Regions from separate parts of the Streptomyces sp. NPDC048644 genome, predicted to be linked through region 1. Evidence: riboswitches for the same ligand, from Rfam matches in the RefSeq annotation. Region 1 holds a riboswitch; the other holds the start of a gene.
What was found. Region 1 has a riboswitch for thiamine pyrophosphate ahead of ACGFNI_RS29095 (thiamine ABC transporter substrate binding subunit). Riboswitches for the same ligand answer to the same signal wherever they lie in the genome.
Positions count from the first base shown of each region.

Region 2: it holds a riboswitch for thiamine pyrophosphate, as region 1 does, so the genes downstream of both, thiC (phosphomethylpyrimidine synthase ThiC) here and ACGFNI_RS29095 (thiamine ABC transporter substrate binding subunit) in region 1, are expected to answer to the same signal.

Region 1 covers NZ_JBICVO010000016.1:94,591-101,981, reverse strand. The annotation lists gene ACGFNI_RS29105 (ABC transporter ATP-binding protein) at 1-382, opposite strand, end outside; gene ACGFNI_RS29100 (ABC transporter permease) at 383-2,074, opposite strand; gene ACGFNI_RS29095 (thiamine ABC transporter substrate binding subunit) at 2,050-3,078, opposite strand; TPP riboswitch at 3,232-3,352, opposite strand; gene rlmN (23S rRNA (adenine(2503)-C(2))-methyltransferase RlmN) at 3,386-4,498, opposite strand; gene ACGFNI_RS29085 (phosphatidate cytidylyltransferase) at 4,664-5,821, opposite strand; gene frr (ribosome recycling factor) at 5,821-6,378, opposite strand; gene pyrH (UMP kinase) at 6,554-7,327, opposite strand.
Region 2 covers NZ_JBICVO010000006.1:412,574-419,964, reverse strand. The annotation lists gene ACGFNI_RS16970 (hypothetical protein) at 62-937, shown strand; gene thiC (phosphomethylpyrimidine synthase ThiC) at 1,006-2,790, opposite strand; TPP riboswitch at 2,785-2,941, opposite strand; gene ACGFNI_RS16960 (YibE/F family protein) at 3,012-4,424, shown strand; gene ACGFNI_RS16955 (SsgA family sporulation/cell division regulator) at 4,619-5,044, opposite strand; gene ACGFNI_RS16950 (IclR family transcriptional regulator) at 5,149-5,916, opposite strand; gene ACGFNI_RS16945 (DUF5326 family protein) at 6,654-6,872, opposite strand; gene ACGFNI_RS16940 (cupin domain-containing protein) at 7,131-7,391, opposite strand, start outside.

The DNA of each region.
Region 1 (7,391 bases):
TGCGCTGCTGTGCGGCGCGGTCAGCCCGGCGCATCCGCAGGCCGAAGGCGACGTTGCCCGCGACGTCCTGCTGCGGGAAGAGCTGGTGGTCCTGGAACATCAGGCCGACGCCCCGCCGGTGGGTGGGCACCCGCGCCTGGTCGCGTCCCTCCAGCAGCACCTGCCCGGCATCGGCCGGTTGCAGCCCGGCCACCACCCGCAGCAGCGTCGACTTGCCGCTGCCGCTGGGCCCGAGCACGCACACGACCTCGTGGGCGGCGACGTCCAGATCGACCGCGTCGAGCGCGGCGGGCGCGCCGGCCGGCCCGAAGCGTACGGTCACGCCGTTCAGCCGCAGCAGCTGCTGTCCTTCGGTGTCTGCGGCCCGAGCCGTAGCCGTCATCTAGAACTCCCCGGACTGGTCGGTGCGGAGGCGCTCCAGGACCAGCAGGGCCCCGGCGCACACCACCATCAAGATGGTCGAAAGGGCCATCGCCTGGCCGTAGTTCAGCTCCCCGGCGCGGCCGAGCAGCCGGGCGACGGCCACCGGGAGCGTCGGCTGGTCGGGCCGTGCGATGAAGACCGTCGCGCCGAACTCGCCGAGCGATACGGCGAACGCGAATCCGGCGGCGATGAGCAGGGCGCGGCGCACCATCGGCAGGTCCACCTCGCGCCACACGCGCCACGGCGAGGCGCCCAGCACGGCCGCCGCCTCCCGCAGCCGCCCGTCGACGGCACGCAGGACGGGCAGCATGATCCGCACCACGAACGGCACCCCGACCAGCGCCTGGGCGAGCGGCACCAGCCACCACGAGGAGCGCAGGTCGAGCGGCGGCCGGTCCAGGGTGATCAGGAATCCGAAGCCGACGGTGACCGCGGACACGCCGAGCGGCAGCATCAGCAGCGCGTCGAAGCCGCGGACGAGCCGCCCGCCGCGCCGGGTCAGGGCGGCGGCTGCCAGGCCGCCCACCACCAGGGCGATCGCGGTGGCGGCCACCCCGTAGGCGAGCGAGTTCCACAGCGCTTCCAGGGGGGCGACGGCGAAGGTGCTGTCGGCGGACGCGGCGGAGCCCAGCGTTTCGTAGAAGACCGTGCCGTAGCCGTCGGGCCCGGCGAAGGACCGCTCGACGAGCACGAGGAGCGGCACGACGACGAGGACGGCGATGATCACGAGGGTGCCCCACAGCAGCGCCCACTGTCCGGGGCCGCGGGGCCGCCGCGCGGTCCGCGCGGCGTCGACGAGCCGGAGGGTGCTCTCGCGGCGGCGCACCGTCCAGGCGTGCAGGGCCAGCAGGGCGAGGACCGCCGCGAACTGGATCAGGGTGAGGACGGCGGCGGTCGGCAGGTCGAGGAAGTCGGCGGTCTGCCGGTAGATCTCCACCTCCAGGGTGGAGAAGGTGGGCCCGCCGAGGATCTGCACCACTCCGAAGGAGGTGAAGGTGAACAGGAAGACCATCAGCGCGGCGGCGGCGACGGCGGGGCCGAGCGCGGGCAGCGTCACCCGGCGCCAGGCCGCGAGACGCCCGGCGCCCAGCACCCGCGCCGCCTCCTCCTGCCGCGGGTCGAGCTGTCCCCACAGCCCGCCGACGGTCCGTACGACCACGGCGTAGTTGAAGAAGACGTGGGCGAGCAGAATCGCCCACACCGAGGTGTCGAGACGCACGCCCCACAGGTCGTCGAGCAGCCCGCCGCGGCCGGCCAGGGCCAGGAAGGCGGAGCCGACGACGACGGTCGGCAGCACGAACGGCACCGCGACCACCGCCCGCAGCAACTGCTTGCCGGGGAAGTCGAACCGTGCGAAGACGTACGCGCCGGGCAGCGCGATCAGCAGGGTGAGGCCGGTCGACGCGGCGGCCTGCCAGACGGTGAACCACAGGACGTGCAGGACGTCCCCGTCGCCGAGCACGTCGGCGATCCGGCCGAGCTGCCACCGCCCGCCGTCCTTCAGCCCGCGTCCGACGATCGCGGTGACCGGGTAGGCGAAGAACAGCGCGAAGAAGGCGACCGGCAGCGCCATCAGCGCCGCCCGCACCGCCGTGGCGCGCCGGCTACGGCCGCGCCTGGCCCCGTCTACTTCAGAACGAGCGAGGACCACTGCTTGACCCACTGTTCGCGGTTCTCGGTGATCGTCTCCGGGGCGAGGGTCGCCGGCTTGTCGATCGTCGCGCCGTACTTGGTGAACAGGTCGGGCACCGTGGCGTCCTTGCGCGCCGGGTTGACGAACATCTGGAGCGGCATGTCCTCCTGGAACTTCCGGCTGAGCAGGAAGTCCAGCAGTTCCTTGCCGCCCTTCTCGTTCTTGGCGCCCTTGAGGAGGCCGCCGAACTCGATCTGCCGGAAGCAGGTCCCGGTGGCGACGCCGGTCGGTGCCTGCTTCGGCGCGGGCTTCTTGCCGAGCACCTCGACGGGCGGGCTGGAGGCGTACGAGACGACCAGCGGCTTGTCGCCCTTGCCCCGGCCGGCCGCGGATCCGGAGAAGCGCTCGTTGTACGCCTGCTCCCAGCCGTCGACCACCTCGACGCCGTTGGCCTTGAGCTTCTTCCAGTAGTCCTGCCAGCCCTTCTCACCGTGGGTGGCGATGGTGCCCAGCTGGAAGGCGAGCCCCGGCGACGAGGTTGCGGAGTTCTCCGTGACGAGCAGGCCCTTGTACTGCGGCTTGAGCAGGTCGTCGAAGGTCTTCGGCGGCGCGAGCCGGTGCCGGTCGAAGTAGGCGCGGTCGTAGTTGACGCAGGTGTCGCCGTATTCGAGGGGTGTGACGCGGTGGTCTGCCTTGTCCAGTTGCAGGGCGGCGGGGACGGCGTCGAGGCCCTTGGCCCGGTACGGCGTGAAGAGGCCGGCCTTCAGGCCGCGGGACAGCAGGGTGTTGTCGATGCCGAAGAAGACGTCGCCCTGCGGGTTGTCCTTGGAGAGGATCGCCTGGTTGACGGCCTTGCCCGCGTCGCCGCCCTTGAGCACCCGGACCTTGTAGCCGCTCTGCTTCTCGAACGCGGCGAGCACCGACTTCGAGGCGTTGAAGGAGTCGTGGCTGACGAGTGTGACGGTCTTGGCGTCCGCCGCGCTGCCGCCGTCCGCGCTGCCGCAGGCGGCGAGCGCGGTCATGCCGGCTGCGGCGGCGGCGACCGCCGCCACGGCTCTGCGGGCGGTGGTGGTGCGGTTGGTGCTCACTGATTTCCTCCTGGCTGGCCAGGAAGAGACGCGGCCCCGCGCCGCGCCGCCCGGTGGAGCCGGGCGGCGCAGGGCGGGGCGCAACAGCATGAGTGACGACCGAACTTCCTACCCGGAATGACCCGGGCGAGGTTCAAGGGTCTGCGGGCGCCGTATCCCTACGACGTCTCCGCACTCTCAGCGCTGTGGCGCTCCCCTGTCGGAATGTGCATTTGTTCGATCACACGCTACCAGCGGGCGGTCAGCGTTCCGAGGCCGCGAGCTGTCCGCAGGCGCCGTCGATCTCCTGGCCGCGGGTGTCGCGGACGGTCACCGGCACGCCGTGCGCCTCGATGGCCCGGACGAACGCCCGCTCGTCCTCGGGGCGCGACGCGGTCCACTTCGAGCCGGGTGTCGGGTTCAGCGGAATGAGGTTGACGTGCACGCGCTTGCCCTTGAGCAGCCGTCCCAGCAGGTCACCGCGCCAGGCCTGGTCGTTGATGTCACGGATCAGGGCGTACTCGATGGAGATCCGGCGGCCGGACTTCTCGGCGTACTCCCAGGCCGCGTCCAGGACCTCGCGCACCTTCCAGCGGGTGTTGACCGGGACGAGGGTGTCGCGCAGTTCGTCGTCCGGGGCGTGCAGCGAGACCGCGAGCCGGCACTTGAAGCCCTCGTCGGCGAACCGCAGCATGGCGGGCACCAGTCCGACGGTGGAGACGGTGATGCCGCGCTGCGACAGGCCGAGGCCGTCCGGCTCGGGGTCGGTGAGCCGCCGGATGGCGCCGACCACCCGCTTGTAGTTGGCGAGCGGCTCGCCCATGCCCATGAACACGATGTTCGACAGCCGCGCCGGGCCGCCTGGCACCTCGCCGTCGCGCAGGGCGCGCATTCCGTCGACGATCTGGTGCACGATCTCGGCGGTCGAGAGGTTGCGGTCCAGGCCGGCCTGGCCGGTGGCGCAGAACGGGCAGTTCATCCCGCAGCCGGCCTGTGAGGAGATGCACATCGTGACCCGGTCCGGGTAGCGCATCAGCACCGATTCGACGAGCGTGCCGTCGTGCAGCTTCCACAGGGTCTTGCGGGTGGTGTCGTCGTCGCACGAGATGTGCCGCACCACGTTCATCAGCTCGGGCAGCAGCTCCGCGGCGAGCTTCTCCCGGGCCGCGGCGGGGATGTCGGTCCACTGCGCCGGCTCGTGCGCGTAGCGCGCGAAGTAGTGCTGCGACAGCTGCTTGGCGCGGAACGGCCTCTCGCCGATCGCGGCCACGGCTTCGCGGCGCTCGGCGGGGCTGAGGTCTGCGAGGTGCCGCGGGGGCTTCTTGGCCCCGCGGGGGGCGACGAATGTCAGCACACCGGGCTCGGGCGGTGCCATGGGCGGAACTCCTCAATGCGACGGTGCCGGACGATCTCCACGGTGCGGAGCCAACGGCGGGACGGTGCCGGAACCCGGGGGACTCACGGGAACTGTCCCCGCGGTCGCGAGGACGGAAAAAGGCCCGCTGTCGGACAGCGGGCCTTTCCAGACTACCTGGGCGCTTCAGCCGCTGCCGACGAAGATCACGAAGAGCAGCCAGACGACCGGGGCGGTCGGCAGCAGGGAGTCGAGCCGGTCCATGATGCCGCCGTGGCCGGGCAGCAGGGTGCCCATGTCCTTGATGCCGAGGTCCCGCTTGATCATGGATTCGCCGAGGTCGCCGAGGGTGGCGCTGGTGGCGACGGCCAGGCCGAGCAGCAGCCCCTGCCACCAGGCACCGTCCGTGATCAGGAACTCCATGCACAGCGCGCCGGCGGCCATCGCGAACAGCACGGCACCGACCAGGCCCTCACGGGTCTTGCCGGGGCTGATGCGGGGCGCGAGCTTGTGCGTGCCGAAGCGCCAGCCGACGGCGTACGCCCCGGTGTCGCTGACGACCGTCAGCAGCAGGAAGGTCAGTACCCGCTGCGGCCCGTCGTCGGCGGCGAGCATCAGGGCGACGAACGTCGCGAGGAACGGCACGTAGAACGCCGCGAAGACCCCTGCGGTGACGTCCCGCAGGTAGTTCTCGGGTTTCCCCGTCATGCGCCAGACCAGGACGGCGAGGGTGGTGAGTGCCATCGCCACCCAGGCGCCCTCGGCTCCGCGCACGTAGCCGGCGATCACCATGGCGGTGCCGCCGACGGCGAGCGGTACCAGCGGCGCCCTGATGTCCTTGCGCTCGGTGAGCCGCGAGGTCAGCTCCCACAGGCCCACGACGACGGCGACCGCTATCACGCCGATGAAGACGTGCTTGTAGACGAAGAGGGAGGCGACGATGACCGCGCCGAGGCCGACGCCGACCCCTATCGCGGCGGGCAGATTGCGTCCCGCGCTCTTCTTCTTCGGCTTCTCTGGGTCCTGCGAGCCCGTGGGCCCGGGGGAACCGGGGAAAGGAGTGGCCATGGGCTCCTGCGGCTTTTCGTCGCGGAACAGGGGGCCGCTCAGCCGAGTGGCCCCCCGGTCGTCGTCCCGGATGTCCCGGTGGTCCCGGCTGTCGTCCTGGTATCCGCCGGCGTCGGGCACGACGGGCAGCGGCCGGGTCTGCCCCACCGCTCCCCCGTCGTGCGCGTATCCCGTCACAGCGGGTGGCGCCGCCCCGCTCGGCGCGGAGGCCGGTCCATGGTCGGGCGGTCCCCAGTGACCTGCGCCGGGCGGGGCCCCCCAGGATGACTCGTTCATCAGACCTCGAGGAGCTCGGATTCCTTGTGCTTGAGGAGCTCGTCCACCTGCGCGACGTACTTCGCGGTGGTGTCGTCGAGCTCCTTCTCCGCGCGCCTGACCTCGTCCTCGCCCGACTCCTTGTCCTTGACGAGCTTGTCGAGGTTTTCCTTCGCCTTGCGGCGGACGCTGCGAATGGAGATCTTCGCGTCCTCGCCCTTGGTCTTGGCGACCTTGATGTAGTCCTTGCGGCGCTCCTCGGTCAGCTCCGGGAACGTCACTCGGATGATGTTGCCGTCGTTGCTCGGGTTGACACCGAGGTCGGAGTCGCGGATCGCCTGCTCGATGTTGCGCATCGCGCTCTTGTCGAACGGGGTCACCACGGCCATCCGCGGTTCCGGAACCGAGAACGACGCCAGCTGGTTGATCGGCGTCAAGGCACCGTAGTAGTCCGCCACGATCTTGTTGAACATCGCCGGGTGCGCACGCCCGGTGCGGATCGCGGCGAAGTCCTCCTTGGCGACCACGACGGCCTTCTCCATCTTCTCCTCGGCCTCGAGGAGGATCTCTTCGATCACCACTTGCTCCTGGTCTCTTCGGTAAGAAGCAGAGCCTCGCCCCTGCCGCGCGTCTACTCCTGCACGGTGTCCGACCGGCAGGCGGTTGTCCATCCCCGTGCCGGGGCCCTGCCCGGCACGGGAGTTGCCGCGGGTACCGGCCGATGCCCGTACGCCATCGCGGCAGTTGGGGCCGTCAGGCCCGGGTGCCCTGATCGCTGACGAGCGTGCCGATCTTCTCACCCTTCACCGCACGCGCGATGTTGCCCTCGGCGAGCAGCTCGAAGACGAGGATCGGAAGCTTGTTGTCGCGGCACAGCGTGATGGCGGTGGCATCGGCGACCTTCAGGTCGCGGGTGATGACCTCGCCGTATTCGAGCGCGTCGAACTTCACCGCGTCGGGGTTCTTCTTGGGGTCGGCGTCGTAGACACCGTCCACGCCGTTCTTGCCCATCAGCATGGCCTCGGCGTCGATCTCCAGGGCGCGCTGGGCTGCGGTGGTGTCCGTGGAGAAGTACGGCATGCCCATACCGGCGCCGAAGATGACGACCCGGCCCTTCTCCAGGTGGCGCACCGCGCGCAGCGGAATGTACGGCTCCGCGACCTGGCCCATGGTGATGGCGGTCTGCACGCGGGTCTCGATGCCTTCCTTCTCCAGGAAGTCCTGGAGGGCGAGGCAGTTCATGACCGTGCCGAGCATGCCCATGTAGTCGGAACGGGCCCGGTCCATGCCGCGCTGCTGGAGTTCGGCGCCGCGGAAGAAGTTGCCGCCGCCGATCACGATGGCGATCTCGTAGCCGTCGCGTACCACGGCGGCGATCTCACGTGCCACGGCGTGCACGACATCGGGGTCGACACCCAGGCCGCCGCCGCCGGCGAACGCTTCGCCTGACAGCTTCAGCAGGAAGCGTCCCTTCCCACCACTGTCGGGATTGTCGGCCTTGTCCGAGCCGTCGGCACCGTGATTCATTGAGCTCTCCTCGTACACATACGAAGAAGGCCATTGCCGTGGGTCCGGTTCAGATCCCCGTACG
Region 2 (7,391 bases), on a different contig from region 1:
CTCCGTTTCCGCCAACTGCCCGGCCATCGTCGGCCCGTACGGCCCTACGGAGCATCGGGGGATGCACATGAACAGCGCTCCGCATCTGCTCAACGAGGACCGCGAGGACTTCGCGCGACTCCTCGATGAAGCGCTGCGTACCGCCGCCCACCGCCCGGATCTCGCCACCGCAGCGAGCGAGCACCTCACCACCGAGCAACTGCGCACGCTGGCGCTCGACGCCACCTCCACCATCACCGCCCACGCCGCGACCGAGTACCGGCACTACGTACGGCTGCGCGACCGACTGCGCGACCCGGACGGCGCTCCCGCCGATGCCGCGACGGCCGACCGCGAAGATGCCCAAAGCCCCGGCGTCGCGGACCCGTTCACCACCGCGGCCACCGGCCCGGACGGCGCGCCGGAAGCCGCCGGCGCGGGACTCGGCGCCATGATCGCCGTCCTCGCCCCGGTCCTCGCGGGCATCGCGGCGGTCCTCTTCCTCCTCATCGGCTACGTCCTGAGCGCCGTCAGCCCCGAACAGGCCGTCGCCCGGCCGCTGATCGCCGTCGGCTGGATCTTCGCCGCGCTGACCGCGGCGGGGGCGCTGGTCGCGATGGCCGGCCTGGTGATCACCGCACTGCGCAACGGCTCATCGCCGCGCGAGGCCACCGGACACCACGACCTCGACCGCGCGCGCGAGGCATGGCACCGCGCCCTCATCGAACAGGGCCTGCTGCCCTTCCTCCACGACACCCTCGCGGCAGCCGCCGACCACGCCCCCGCCCCGTACACCCCGGGCCGGACCGGCGTACGCAAGAGCCGCATCCCGTCCCTCGGCTACTCCCGCCCCCGGTTCAGCAGCCCCGACACCGGATCGGCAGGCCCCCGCCCCCGCTACTCCAGCCCCGACTTCACCGGCCCCGACCACGACGGGCCCGAGGAACGGCCGGAGTAGGCGGGCGCGCTCCCGGCCCGAGGCGCCGCGCGAAGGGACGCCCCGGTGCCGGTCCCGGAACGGCCGGATCAGTCGGCGATCGGCAGATAGACGCGGTTGCCCGCCGCCGCGAACTCCTTCGACTTCTCCGCCATACCCGCCTCCGCGTCGACCGCCAGGTCACCGCCGTGCTCGCGGCGGATGTCCTGGGAGATCTTCATCGAGCAGAACTTCGGCCCGCACATGGAACAGAAGTGGGCCGTCTTCGCCGGCTCGGCCGGCAGGGTCTGGTCGTGGAAGGAACGCGCGGTGTCCGGGTCCAGGGCCAGATTGAACTGGTCCTCCCAGCGGAACTCGAAGCGCGCGTCGGACAGCGCGTCGTCCCACTCCTGGGCACCGGGATGTCCCTTGGCCAGATCCGCCGCATGGGCCGCGATCTTGTACGTGATCACGCCGGTCTTGACGTCGTCACGGTCCGGCAGGCCCAGGTGCTCCTTGGGCGTGACGTAGCAGAGCATCGCCGTACCCCACCAAGCGATCATCGCGGCGCCGATACCCGAGGTGATGTGGTCGTACGCGGGCGCGATGTCGGTGGTCAGCGGGCCCAGCGTGTAGAACGGCGCCTCCTCGCAGATCTCCTGCTGAAGGTCGATGTTCTCCTTGATCTTGTGCATCGGGACGTGCCCCGGACCCTCGATCATCGTCTGGACACCATGCCGCTTGGCGATGGTGTTCAGCTCACCCAGCGTCCGCAACTCCGCAAACTGCGCCTCGTCGTTGGCGTCCGCGATCGAACCGGGACGCAGGCCGTCCCCGAGCGAGAACGTCACGTCGTAGGCCGCGAGGATGTCGCAGAGCTCCTCGAAGTGCGTGTAGAGGAAGGACTCCTGGTGATGCGCCAGGCACCAGGCAGCCATGATCGAACCGCCCCGCGAAACGATGCCGGTCTTGCGCCGGGCGGTGAGCGGGACGTAGCGCAGCAGCACACCTGCGTGCACCGTCATGTAGTCCACGCCCTGCTCGGCCTGCTCGATGACCGTGTCCTTGTAGATCTCCCAGGTCAGTTCCTCGGCCTTGCCGTCGACCTTCTCCAGCGCCTGGTAGAGCGGAACGGTGCCGATCGGCACGGGGGAATTGCGCAGCACCCACTCCCGCGTGGTGTGGATGTTGCGACCGGTGGACAAGTCCATGACCGTGTCCGCACCCCACTGCGTCGCCCAGGTCATCTTGTCCACCTCCTCCTCGATGGAGGAAGTGACCGCGGAATTACCGATGTTGGCGTTCACCTTCACCAGGAAGTTCTTGCCGATGATCATCGGCTCGATCTCCGGATGGTTGACGTTGGCCGGCAGGACGGCACGGCCCGCCGCGATCTCGTCACGTACGAACTCCGGCGTGACGTTCTCGCGGAGGGCGACGTACTCCATCTCCGCGGTGATCTCGCCGCGCTGCGCATAGGCGAGTTGGCTGACCGCGGCGCCGTTCCGGCCGCGGCGGGGCTGCCGCGGCCGGCCGGGGAAGACCGCGTCGAGGTTCTTCAGACCGCCACGCGGCGAGGTGTGCTTGAGGCCGTCGTCCTCGGGGCGCAGCGGGCGACCCGCGTACTCCTCGGTGTCGCCCCGCGAAATGATCCAGTTCTCTCTCAGCGGCGCCAGTCCGCGGCGGACGTCCGTTTCGATGTGAGCGTCGGTATACGGCCCTGACGTGTCGTAGAGCGTCACGTCCTTGCCGTTGGTGAGGTGCACTCGCCGGACCGGAACCCGCAGGTCAGGGCGGGATCCGGTGAGGTAGCCCTTGTGCCAGCCGATCTCCTTGGCGGAGGCGTCCTGGCCGGACTCGCCGTTTTCGGGCGTGCGTGCATCCTGCAGAGTCATGGAGACCCAACTCCCTACGCCGGCATTACCCGGTAACAGGTTCGGCGGTCGACGCAGCGGCTCCCGCCCACGGGCGTTTCACGTGAAACGCCGCTGGGACGAGGATCAGCGCCCTCTCAGCCCGGTGCTCCGAGCTCCCGCGATTGCAAAGGTGCCACCACGGTAGCGGCCGATGTGGCGTGGTGAACAGGGGGCCCTGCGCTTCTTGCGATGATCGGTCGGTGACCGGCACCGATCCTCATACGCACTCCCACGGCCATGCGCACACGCACGGGCACGGCCCCGCCGCGCCCGTCTCCCGGCATCTGCGCAAGGTCATCGCCGCGGTGCTGATCCCGTTCGCCGCCGCCGTGGTGGTCGGCCTCGCGGTGCTGTGGCCGGGCGGCGCGCCCGATCACCGGCCGTCCGGCGTCGGCTTCGACCAGCCGACCGAACAGGCCAGGGTGACCAAGGTGGAGGAGGTCAACTGCGCCGACGTGCACGCCGAGCAGCAGCAACAGCCGACGACTCCAGGCGGCCAGCCGACCGGGGGAGCGGAGCGGGGGAAGCCCTGCGAACGCGCGACGGTCGAGGTCACGTCGGGCGGAAACGCCGGCCGGACCTTCCAGGCGGTCGTGACACCGGACGCGCTGCGGCACTACACGACGGGGCAGGAGGTCGTCGTCGCGTACTCCCCCAAGGCGCCCAAGGATCTGCAGTACTCGATCAGCGATGTGGACCGCACCTTGCCCATGTGGGTACTGGCCGCGATCTTCGCGTGCGCCGTCGTGATCGTCGGGCGGCTGCGCGGGGTACTGGCGCTGGTCGCCCTGGCGGCGAGCTTCGGGGTCCTGACGCTGTTCATCCTCCCGGCCATCCTTCAGGGATCGAATCCCCTGCTGGTGGCGGTGATCGGCGGCAGCGCCATCATGCTGATCGCGCTGTACATGTGCCACGGACTGACGGCCAGAACCTCGGTCGCGGTGCTCGGCACGCTCGCCTCGCTGCTGCTGATCGGGCTGCTCGGCTCGGTCTTCATCGGCTGGGCGCTGCTGACCGGCAACACGGACGACACGACGGGGCTGGTGCACGGGCTGTACCCCGGCATCGAGATCCGCGGACTGCTGCTGGCAGGCATCATCATCGGCTCGCTGGGCGTGCTCGACGACGTGACGGTCACCCAGACCGCCGCGGTGTGGGAACTCAAGGAGGCCGACCCGTCGGCGGGATGGCGCAAGCTGTACGGCGCCGCCATGCGGATCGGGCGGGACCACATCGCCTCCGTCGTGAACACCCTCGTACTCGCCTACGCGGGCGCGGCGTTGCCGCTGTTGCTGCTGTTCTCGATCGCACAGAGCAGCGTGGGCACGGTCGCCACCAGCGAGGTGGTCGCCGAGGAGATCGTCCGGACCCTGGTCGGCAGCATCGGTCTGGTCGCGTCGGTACCCCTGACGACACTGCTCGCGGCGCTGGTCGTCTCGGCCGACCGCAGGCCCCAGGCCGCTCCGGGGGACGAGAGCGGAGCGGAGGACGGCACCTGGGGCACGGACGGCGCGACGGAAACCGGCACGGCCGTGGGACGGGCGGCAGCGCGACGCGGCGCACGGGCGACACGAGGGTCGCGTGGGACGCGCGGCCGGCGCCGCAAGGCATGACGGAGCCGCGGCCGGGGGCCGCACCGGCCCGCTGACGTCCACCGACCGGCGCGGAAACCGGCGCAGCAGGCATCGGGCCGACGCGGCATCCCCTGGGCGAGCGGGATCCGGCGCCCTCTTCGTCACGGACCCGCCCGGCGCACCGAGACAACGCCCGACCCGAAAGGGCCGGGGGAGGACCGGGCGGCGGTGGGTCAGCTCGCCTTGGACGCCTCCGTCAAGATGCGGTCCAGCACGGCTTCCAGGGTGTCGCACACCTCTTCCGCGCCGAGCGGCACCAGCCGGTCCGTCCGGTCGAGGAACGCCACCAACGGCGGTGCGCTGACGCGGAAGAGTGCGCGTTCGGCGCCGACCTGGAGGCTGATGAAGACGTCGCTGAGATGCCCGCCGGAGGCAGGCTCGACGCGTACGTCGCCCTCCCCCGACGGCCCGCTCAGCCCGTCGAGCAGCAGCTCACGGCTGAAGGCCCACGTGACGGGCACATCGCCGGGCAGGTCGAAGGTGAGGCGTACGGCGTACGGATCGGCGCTGTCGAAGTCCAGCTCCACCGGGATCCGGAAGGCGAGTTCCTCCGAGACGAGGAAGCTCATGATCACTTCTGCCTGAACTGTGTCGGTCATCAACCACTGCCCCGCACTTGATCGGAGATGGCCGGGATTCGTCCCCCGTAGCCCTATTGACGCCATCGTCTGTCACGTGCCAGCAGATCACAAGGAGTGAGTTTTCAGATACTGATAGAGAAGGCGAGTGTCGTTAGTGTCGCCTCCGCCATTTTCCGTAGTCGGTCCGTGACAGAGCGCAATCGGTGCAGTTCTCCGGCAGGGAGAGAAACGGCCAACGCCGCGACCGCGGAGCCGACCTGGACGGGAATCGCGGAACATACGGTGCCGAGGGCATATTCCTGATGCTCATACGCGACCTGGCCACGACGCACCGTATCCAAACGGTGCAGCAGATCGTCCTCAGTTCGTACGGAAAAGGGGGTTATCGACTGCACCGGGTAACGGGACAAATGTTCCTTACGCGCCGCCTCGTCGAGTTGGGCGAGCAGGCACTGCCCGATCGCATGCGCATGCGCGGTGGCGCGGAAGTCCACCCACTCCTCGACCGGCGGCCGGCCCGGCTCGTTGGAGACGGCCAACACCTCCACTTCACCCTCGCGGTAGACAGCGAAGTAGACGGCGGCGTTCAACTTCTTGCTCACCACGGCCAGCGCTTCGGCGAGTTGATGGCGCTGACGACGGTGCGCCCCGGCGCGGCCGATGGAGTCGGCGGCCTCACCGAACACGAAGACGCCGTTCTCCCGGCGCAAATAGCCCTCGTGCGTCAGAGTGCGCAGCAGGTGGTACGTCGTCGGCAGCGGCAGCCCGGCCTCCCGGGCGAGTTGCTTGGCCGGCGCCCCTTCGGGGTGCGCGCCGACCGCCTCCAGCAGCCGCAGCGCACGCTGTACCGATCCGATCAAGGTGGGGTGGGAAACGGATTCACCGCTCACGACTGCCAACGTCAACCCCCAGGTCCGATCGCCATGGGGCACGGGGGCCCCGGTCGCGGGATCGTTCCCGCGTCGCGCGCGTCTCCCAGGGCCGCCCCATCCTCGACGTCCGGCCCGATCTCGCTTCACTCGGTATTTTCCGGAACGTCAGCATCCGGAAGACGCCTGCGACGGCACTCTAACTCGGCGGATCGGAGTGGTAACCCGATCGGCCTGCGAGTTAACTCACCTGGCGCACTCCTTGACCGACAGTGACCATGGCGAGGGCGCCGCACACCGCCCGTGAAGGCCCAACACCCCGCTCAGGCAACGCAGTACGGGAAAAGGCCGCACATCTGCGCGAGGGCTGGGGTGGGGAGGGGGTGGGTGGGGAGGGAGGGGTCTGGGGTGAGCGGCTGGCTCCCGTTCCCTCCCCCGCCCCCACCCTCCCCACCCACCCGCTCCGACGCAGCATGGCCCCACGCTGGGCTGGCGCATGCGCCTGCACAGGAACCGGACGCCGGACGGCGGACACCGGACGCCGGACACCGGACGCCGATGCGGTCTGCTCCCCGACGCAGCACCGACGCCGTTGCCGCTCCCGCCAGTTCGTCCGTTCCGTTCAGTTCGTCCGTTCAGTTCGTCCGTTCCGTTCGCCCGTTCAGAGCGCCCGCCACGCGACGGTGCCCCGTTCCTGGAGCGGAGCGGGGCACCGGGTGCGCGGGGACGACGGCGTCGGTCGGTCGTCGGTGTGCGGTCTACCAGTCGCCCTTCGACGACGAGGAACCGCTGAACCTGCGTACCAGGTAGATCACTCCGGCGATCAGCGCCACCGCTATCAGGATCTTGAACAGCAGGCTGATCAGGAAGCCGACCGCGCTGGCGATCAGACCACCGAAGACGACGAGCAGGATCACGGGCACCACGACCCAGGTGACCCACCACGGAAGCCCTGCGAGTATCCCCTTACCAGCCACTGCTCTGCCCTGCTTTCTCTGTCTGTTGCGGTCCCCGGCCGTCCCGCGCGCTCTGCCGCGCGCTCAAGCCGTCGCCGCGCCGATGCCGGTGCGGTTCCGTACCGACTGCCGTGTGCGGTTGCCCTGTGCGGTCGCCGTGCCGTCGGCTGCGGCCCGCTCCCCTACCACCACGATGCTAGGGTTCCGCGGCTCGCTGTGGGGGCTTCGGATCCCCGGCGCTCCCCTGAGCTGTCCCCTACGGGTTCGGGGGCGCGACCCTCAGCTCTCGGGCGGAGAGAAGACCACCATGACCCTCAGGTCCTCGCTGATGTGATGGAACTTGTGCGGCACTCCGGCCGGTACGTACACCACGCTGCCACGCGCCACGGACTGCGTCTCCGAGCCGACGGTGATCGCCGCACGGCCGCTCACCACGAGATACACCTCGTCCTGGGCGTGCGGCTGTTGCGGGTCCGCGCTGCCTGCGTCGAGTGCGTACAGACCGACCGACATGTTGCGTTCCCGGAGGAACTGCAGATA